Regions from separate parts of the Martinezella sp. CNPSo 3964 genome, predicted to be linked through region 1. Evidence: predicted binding sites of a transcription regulator. Region 1 holds the regulator's gene; the other holds the start of a gene.
The links. Region 1 encodes LexA, which represses DNA repair genes until DNA is damaged. Its sites were predicted from a motif close to TGTTCNNNNTGTGTTCNG; they were not measured.

Region 1 (4,118 bases):
TTCAGGCCTTGGCGATGGCGTCGAAGGCCAACAGCTTCTCCAGAAGCCGCGGCATATCCTTCAGATAGACCATATTCGGGCCATCCGACGGTGCATTATCTGGATCCTCATGCGTCTCGACGAACACGCCGGCAACGCCGACGGCGACGGCCGCGCGCGCCAGCGTCTCGACGAATCGGCGATCACCGCCGGTCGAGCCGCCCTGCCCGCCGGGCTGCTGCACCGAGTGGGTCGCATCGAAAATAACCGGCGCGCCCATCGCCGCCATGATCGGCAGCGAGCGCATGTCGGAAACAAGCGTGTTGTAACCAAAGGAAGCGCCGCGTTCGCACAGAAGAATATTCGGATTGCCGCTCTCGTTCAGCTTGGCCAGCACGTTCTTCATATCCCAGGGGGCGAGGAACTGACCCTTCTTGACGTTGACCACGCGGCCAGTCTTGGCCGCGGCAACCAAAAGGTCGGTCTGGCGCGACAGGAAGGCTGGGATCTGCAGGATATCGACCGTCTTGGCGACGATCGCGCACTGCTCTTCCGTATGAATGTCGGTCAGGACCGGAAAGCCGTATTCCTTCTTCAGGTCGGCAAAAATCTCCAATCCCTTTTCTATTCCAAGACCTCGACCGGCTTTCAGCGAGGTGCGGTTAGCTTTGTCATAAGACGACTTGTAAACAAGTCCGATGCCGAGCTTGCCGCAAAGCTCCTTTAGGACGCCGGCAACCATGAACGCATGGTCGCGGCTTTCCATTGCACATGGGCCGGCGATCAGCGACAGCTTGGCAGTGTTGGAAAAGAGGACCTTGGAGGCACCCTCGCCGACGGTGACTTCGGAATTTGTGCTCATGCTATCTCCTCGAAGGCGAACAACGCGCCCTCACCGGGCGCCAGTCTCGCCAATATACGATTGTTCTTACGCGTATAGGTGACGCCGTTAGCAGTGAAATGCGACGATGTCACGGAAAGATCGCGCGTTTTAAAAAGGATTGCCCGCGCACGCAGGCCCGGATCGTTGCCGCGAACAGGCAGATCATAGAAAGCCTCCATTCCCTCCGGCGTCAAAATCTCCAGATCGGCATTGGCAGCCCTGATCGTCAGGCCAAAGGAATGCGTCATGATCTGCGGGCCGCCGACAACCTCTTCGAAGAAGCTGCGATACACCGCCGGCTTCGGTGCGCTGAGCGCCACCCGTCCGATGCCGGTCACACCGTTCTCGTGACGCTCGAGCACGCTGCGGTCGGCGGGCAAGGCATTGATGCGCTGACAGCAGAAGGCGAGAAAATCCGGCGCGCGCAGATCGGCGGCGAAGGCAAGACGAAAGCCGGCCATGGTTTCCGTTCCGTCCGGCATCTTCATGGGACGGGAGAAATCCAGCATCTGCCCCGCCGAAATCGCAGCCGCTTTGAAACGCCCGTCATCAGCCACCGCATCATCCGTGCCGAACACCACGGCCGAGAAGCCATCCTCTCCGACCCGGAAGCGAAAAGCCTGGTCGCGCGCAACGAAAACATTGCCGTCCACGATGCTCTTCTCGCACTGCTCCGGAGATGCCACGCCCAGAGGTTCGAGATAGGTTTTGTCGGCAAGGAAAACGCAGGCATTCTGCGTGCCAAAGGGATGGCGCGCATCCGGAGCCACCGTGAAACCGAGCTTGCCGAGGCGTTCGCGCGCCAGAGCGATATTGACGGTCGGCAGTACGAGATGATCCAGCGGATGCGGGGACGAAATCATGGTTCCTCCTGTTTGCCTGCGGCAACAGATTTGCGCCCATCCCTCGCGCAATTCAAGATGGAAGCACGGAGCGCCCGAAGCGCACGACATGAACCGAACGCAATCTCGCAAACGTGATTGCTGATTCTCTCCTATAGCCGGCTTATTCGGTGACCCACCACATTCATCCAAGTCTTGAGCATACCGGCCGAACGACAAAGCCCTGGAAGCAGGCAGAGCGGCATTTCCCATATTTTTCGTTGGGTTAGCGCAGACATAGCGCCGCGATGCTCCGAGCCTATCCATTCGCAAATGGTAATTATTTAACTGGCCCAACAAGGCTTTACCGAAATTTAAGTACTTGCGGAACACATATGGAACATATAGTGTCCGTTCTGGATTTGTTTCACAGCTTTTCTTGATTCTGGGGTTCCAAGACGATGTTGACGCGCAAGCAGCAGGAACTGCTTCTCTTCATTCACGAACGCATGAAGGAATCCGGTGTGCCGCCATCTTTCGACGAGATGAAGGACGCACTGGATCTGGCATCCAAATCCGGCATTCACCGCCTGATCACGGCGCTGGAGGAGCGAGGCTTCATCCGCCGGCTGCCGAACCGGGCCAGGGCGCTCGAAGTCATCAAGCTTCCCGATGCCTATAATCCCAGCCTGCAGCCGCGCCGTGGCTTTTCGCCCAGCGTCATCGAGGGCAGCCTCGGCAAGCCGCAGCCTGTTGCCCCACCGGCTCCGCCGAAGGTGGCAAATGATGATCACAATGGCTCGGCGTCGGTGCCGGTGATGGGTCGCATCGCCGCCGGCGTTCCGATCTCAGCCATCCAGAACAATACGCACGATATCACTGTACCCGCGGACATGCTCGGCTCTGGCGAGCATTATGCGCTTGAAGTTCGGGGGGATTCGATGATCGATGCCGGAATTTTCGACGGCGATACGGTCATCATCCGCAATTCGACGACCGCCAATCCCGGCGACATCGTTGTCGCGCTTGTCGACGATGAAGAAGCAACACTGAAGCGCTTCCGCCGCAAGGGTGCCTCGATCGCACTGGAAGCCGCCAATCCTGCCTATGAAACCCGCATCTTCGGACCGGATCGCGTCAAGGTCCAGGGCAAGCTCGTCGGCCTCATTCGTCGCTATCACTGACCGGCGAATTGTCAGCGGCTGGCGACACCCGCGCAAGTGGCACGTCGAATTTACCGGTGCGCCAATCATAGGTTCGATGCCTGGTCCATGGCCGCTGCGGATTTTCGAATGCAGCGGAGATAATGGGTTTGTCGGTGGTGAGCGCCATTTCGATAGATCCGGTTTTGCGCAATGTCGCACCGGTTATGAGCATCGCTCCGGAGCGGCAATGATCCAGTCGCAATCGAATTGGCGTTACGACGATGTTCGCCGTATCGCAGGCTGAGGGCAGATAGGCTGCGTTCTCGATCGTGACCAATATCGCGCCATTTTCGAGCATGGCTGCACACCATGCTCCTTTCTGGCAGGCAAAACTGCCCTGCATAGTGCGATCCAGGGCTTCCTCCATTGCCTTGCGGACGGCCTTCTGTTCTTCACTGTTCAATCGCTTATGCCGATCCGTCTTACTGATCTGTGGAAGCCGGCTATCGGCAGGAAGCATGGTCGGCGGCTGATGCTCGGCTGCAACCAATGCCTTTTGCCATTGTTCGAAAATGAAGGCCTGTGGTCTCTCGCGATTGGTGGCTAATATATCGTCCTGGCGCAACGCGACCAGGACGCCATCTTCGGAAATCATCAGGTCGGGTTTCGGTACGCCGGATCCGAATGCTGCCAAGCCCACGGAGGAGAGCAATAATAACAGACCCAGATGGCGCAGCCGGGTCCGCAAGATGCTCATGATCAGGAAACCGACAATGAATGTCGGCATCAGCCAGGCTGGTTGGCGGCCGAAGGTAATGTCGCCTCCCCAACCGGCGACGGTTCTTGCAATCACGATGACGAGCTCAAGCCCCTCTCCGGTGACTTTCCAGAAAGGTCCGTCCAAGCCGAAAGGCATGAGCAGCATCGCCGCCATGCCGAACGGCATGACGATGAAGGAGACCACCGGCATGGCGGCAAGATTCGCCGCAAGGCCATATGTCGCCAGCCGGTGAAAATGCTCGATCGAGAAGATGGCCGTCGACGCGCCGCCGATGAATGAAGTCGACATCACGCCTGCGAAGAAACGCGTGGCGAACAATAACGGACTTAACAGACGAACGCGCGACAGAATGCTTTCGCGATGCCGCCGCCGCTTCCACAGCGAATAACCCGACACCAGTGCCAGCGTCGCCGCATAGGACATCTGGAAACTCGGGCCGAGCACTTGCGACGGCGATAGAACAAGAATGATGATAGCTGAAAGTGCGACGTTGCGCAGACTGATCGATG
Region 2 (4,118 bases), on a different contig from region 1:
CGATGGCGAATTTGGAGGGTTCATTGGAGGTGGATTTGACCACCAGTTCGCCGTCGATGGTGCGCACTTTCGGGCCGCTTTCGCCGTAGCCGATGCGCTCGACGGCGTGGCCGGAGCGGCTGCCCCAGTTGTCGCGCGTCGCGTCGTTGCGGTTGGCCTGTGCGCGTTTCCAGCCGGGGGTGGAATAGGCGTTGGCGAAGGGATCGGCCTTGTCGAAGCGTGACTGGCCGTAGCCGCCGCGGCCATACCCGCCATAGGATTGCTCGACTTCGGCGACCTGAACATGCGTTTCCGGCAGCTCGTCAAGGAAGCGGGAGGGGATGGTCGACTGCCAGAGGCCGTGGATGCGGCGGTTGGAGACGAACCAGATGTGGCAGCGGCGCTTGGCGCGGGTGATGCCAACATAGGCGAGGCGGCGCTCTTCCTCGAGGCCGGCACGGCCGCTTTCGTCGAGCGCGCGCTGGTGAGGAAACAGGCCTTCCTCCCAGCCGGGCAGGAAGACCGTGTCGAATTCCAACCCCTTGGCTGAATGCAGCGTCATGATGGAGACGGCGTCGAGATTTTCGTTCTGCTCGGCATCCATGACGAGGGCGACATGCTCGAGGAAGCCACGCATGGATTCGAAACTATCCATGGAGCGAATGAGCTCTTTCAGGTTTTCCAGGCGTCCCGGTGCTTCCGCCGATTTGTCGTTCTTCCACATATCCGTATAGCCGGACTCTTCGAGGATCTGCTCGGCAAGCTCGGTATGCGGCGTATTTTCGAGCAGGCCCTGCCAGCGGCGGAAGGATTGAACGACGTCGAACAGCGCCTTGCGCGCCTTCGGCTTCATCTCGTCCGTTTCGATGATATCGGCCGCTGCCGCCAGCATCGGGATATCGCGCACACGGGCGTAATCGTGCAGGGTGCGCACCGTGGTGTCACCCAGGCCGCGCTTCGGCGTGTTGATGATGCGTTCGAAGGCGAGATCATCGGCCGGCTGGCAGACAAGGCGGAAATAGGCCATGGCGTCGCGGATTTCGAGACGCTCGTAGAAGCGAGGGCCGCCGACGACGCGATAGTTGAGGCCGAGCGTGACGAAGCGGTCTTCGAATTCGCGCATCTGGAAAGAGGCGCGCACGAGGATCGAAATGTCGTTGAGATTGTGCTTGTTGCGCTGCAGCTGCTCGATCTCTTCGCCGATCGCGCGCGCTTCCTCCTCGGAATCCCAGGAGGCGTGCACCTGCACCTTGATGTCGTCGGGGTCGGAGCGATCGGTGAACAGCGTCTTGCCGAGCCGGCCCTCATTATGGGCGATCAGGTGCGCGGCGGCTCCAAGAATATGCTCGGTGGAGCGATAGTTGCGCTCGAGCTTGATGACCTTGGCGCCCGGAAAATCCTTCTCGAAGCGCAGGATGTTGTCCACTTCGGCGCCGCGCCAGCCATAGATCGACTGGTCGTCGTCGCCGACGCAGCAGACGTTCTGTGGCTCACCCTTCTGCCGCTGTGCCAGCAAGCGCAGCCACATGTACTGCGCCGTGTTGGTGTCCTGATATTCGTCGACCAGGATATAGCGGAAGCGCTGGTGGTAATCCTTGAGGATATCAGGATTCTGCCGGAACATATTGATCGGATGCAGCAGGAGATCGCCGAAGTCACAGGCGTTCAGTGTCTTCAGGCGGTTCTGGTAGGCGGCATAGAGTTCGCGACCCTTGCCGTTGGCAAAGGCGCGAGCATCGCCTTCGGGAATATCGGCGGGGCTGAGGCCCTTGTTCTTCCAGGTATCGATCATGCCGGCAAACTGCTTGGCCGGCCAGCGCTTGTCGTCGAGCCCTTCCGCCTGGATCAACTGCTTGATCAGACGGATGACATCATCGGTATCGAGAATGGTGAAGCTGGAGGTGAGGCCGACCAGCTCGGCATGACGGCGCAACAGCTTGACACCGATGGAGTGGAACGTGCCGAGCCAGGGCATGCCTTCGACCGCGCCGCCGACGAGCAGCGCGATACGCTCCTTCATCTCGCGTGCTGCCTTGTTGGTGAAAGTCACGGCGAGGATCTGGCTGGGGAAGGCGCGGTTGGTGGAGAGGATATGGGCGATGCGGGTGGTCAGCACGCGCGTCTTGCCGGTGCCGGCGCCCGCTAACACCAGAACGGGGCCATCAAGCGTTTCCACGGCTTCGGCCTGCTCGGCATTGAGGCCGGAGAGATAGTCGGGTCGTCGGCCGCTATCGCGTGCTGCCATGGCGCGGGCCGCGATACCGCCGCCAATGCTGCCGGAGGCCGGCGCAGAACGGCGCGGTGCCGTGTGCTCCGGCTCCTCGTCAAAGAAGGGAATATCGTCATGTCCAATGGTCATGCCGCCCAATGTAATGATTCTACCCCGAAAGGCAAAAGAAACGGCCCGAAACTAGAACAAAAAGTGCACATTCACAGTGTATAATGCGCGCTGGAAGGTCGTTTTTCATGGCGCATTGGGTATGCGCGACACCCCGATAAAACGTCTCGTTGTCCACGCCAAGATTACAACTTTGTCATAATCTGTGGCAAAACTTGCCGCATATGCTCAAAAACACGATATTGCAGCAAATCGGGCACAATCTTGGATTATAGAGCCGCCTGATCCGATTTTTGGCCCTGGTAAGTGCGCTGGGTGAGAAGGGCCATACAGAAAACCAACGACGCGATTTCATCGCCTCTGACACAACGAGCCGGAGACGTGCATGACCGCCTGGAAGCAGCTTTCCTTGTCTTTTTTCTTGCTGGCAGCCGGCATTGCCGCTGTCGTGGCCTTCGTGCCGAGTGCAGCGGGCCTGCTGCAGAAGGTCGGCGTTCCCGAGACGATCGTGGCGTGGATTGCACCACGCGATGGCGCGGCCGACGGAAAGGCGGAGACGAAAGCGAGTTCCGGCGGACGGCGCGGCCAGAACATACCGCTTGTCGTCACGGAACCTGTGGTCAGCGGCATCGTCAATGATCGCCTGAGCGCGATCGGTACCGGTGATGCCATCCGTTCTGTCGTCGTCATGCCGCAGGCGGCGGGCACGATCCGTGAAATTCTCATCAAATCCGGCGACAGGGTCAAGCAGGGCCAGGTGCTGGCGCGTCTCGACGACGACGAGCAGATCATCGCGCGCGGCCAGGCGGAAGTAGCGCTGAAGAGCGCCGTCGAGAAATCCCAGCTCTATCGCAATATCAAATCCACTGTCTCGCGCATGGATGTGTTCGATGCCGAGATCGTGGAGCAGGGCGCGAAGCTGGCGCTGCAATCGGCGGAGCTGGCTCTGAAGCGCCGCGATGTCGTCGCGCCGATCGACGGCATTGTCGGTATCGTGCCTGTCGTCGTCGGCGACAACGTCACGACGGCAACCAACATCGTCATGCTGGACGACCGTTCGGAAATCCTGGTGGATTACTGGGTGCCGGAACGCTTTGCAAACACCGTCAAGGTAGACCAGCCGGTGGAAGCGACGTCGGTGGCGCTGCCGGGGCGAGCATTCACAGGCGCCGTCGAGGCCGTCGACAATCGCGTCGATGGCACGAGCCGGACGCTGCGCGTGCGCGCCCGCATCGACAATGCCTCCGATGAATTGCGCGCCGGCATGTCCTTCAATGTCGGCATGCGCTTTGCTGGCGAGACCTATCCTTCCGTCGATCCGCTTGCCGTGCAATGGGATGGCGCGGGTGCGCATGTCTGGCGCGTTGTCGACGGCAAGTCCTCAAAGGTGCGCGTCAGCATCGTGCAGCGCAATCCGGATGCCGTTCTTGTCAGGGGCGATCTTCACAATGGCGACCTCATCGTCGTCGAGGGATTGCAGCGCGTGACCGAAGGCGGGGAGGTTCGCTTCGCCCGCGATGTCGCTCAGGCCAGTGAGGTCATCACCCAATGATGACCGATGGCAATGATACGGTGGATGCCGGCTCGGCTGCGGCCAAGCAGTCCTTTACCGCGCTTTTCGTCCGCCGGCCGATCCTTGCGCTGGTCTTCAACACGCTTCTGGTCGTTGCCGGTCTTGCCGCCTATTTCGGCGTCGAGGTGCGCGAATTGCCCGATGTCGACCGTCCGGTCGTCACGGTCAGAACCGTATTCGATGGTGCGTCGCCGCAGACGGTTGATCAGGAGCTGACAAAGATCATCG

Region 2: the regulator LexA is predicted to act here: its motif matches at 2,391-2,408, upstream of AC13Q5_RS07110 (ATP-dependent helicase).

Annotation. Positions count from the first base shown of each region.
Region 1 is NZ_JBXSOW010000001.1:193,328-197,445, forward strand. It holds gene kdsA (3-deoxy-8-phosphooctulonate synthase) at 2-841, opposite strand; gene AC13Q5_RS00970 (VOC family protein) at 838-1,725, opposite strand; gene lexA (transcriptional repressor LexA) at 2,145-2,867, shown strand; gene AC13Q5_RS00980 (ComEC/Rec2 family competence protein) at 2,848-4,118, opposite strand, start outside.
Region 2 is NZ_JBXSOW010000002.1:100,314-104,431, reverse strand. It holds gene AC13Q5_RS07110 (ATP-dependent helicase) at 1-2,338, opposite strand, end outside; gene AC13Q5_RS07105 (efflux RND transporter periplasmic adaptor subunit) at 2,703-3,869, shown strand; gene AC13Q5_RS07100 (efflux RND transporter permease subunit) at 3,866-4,118, shown strand, end outside.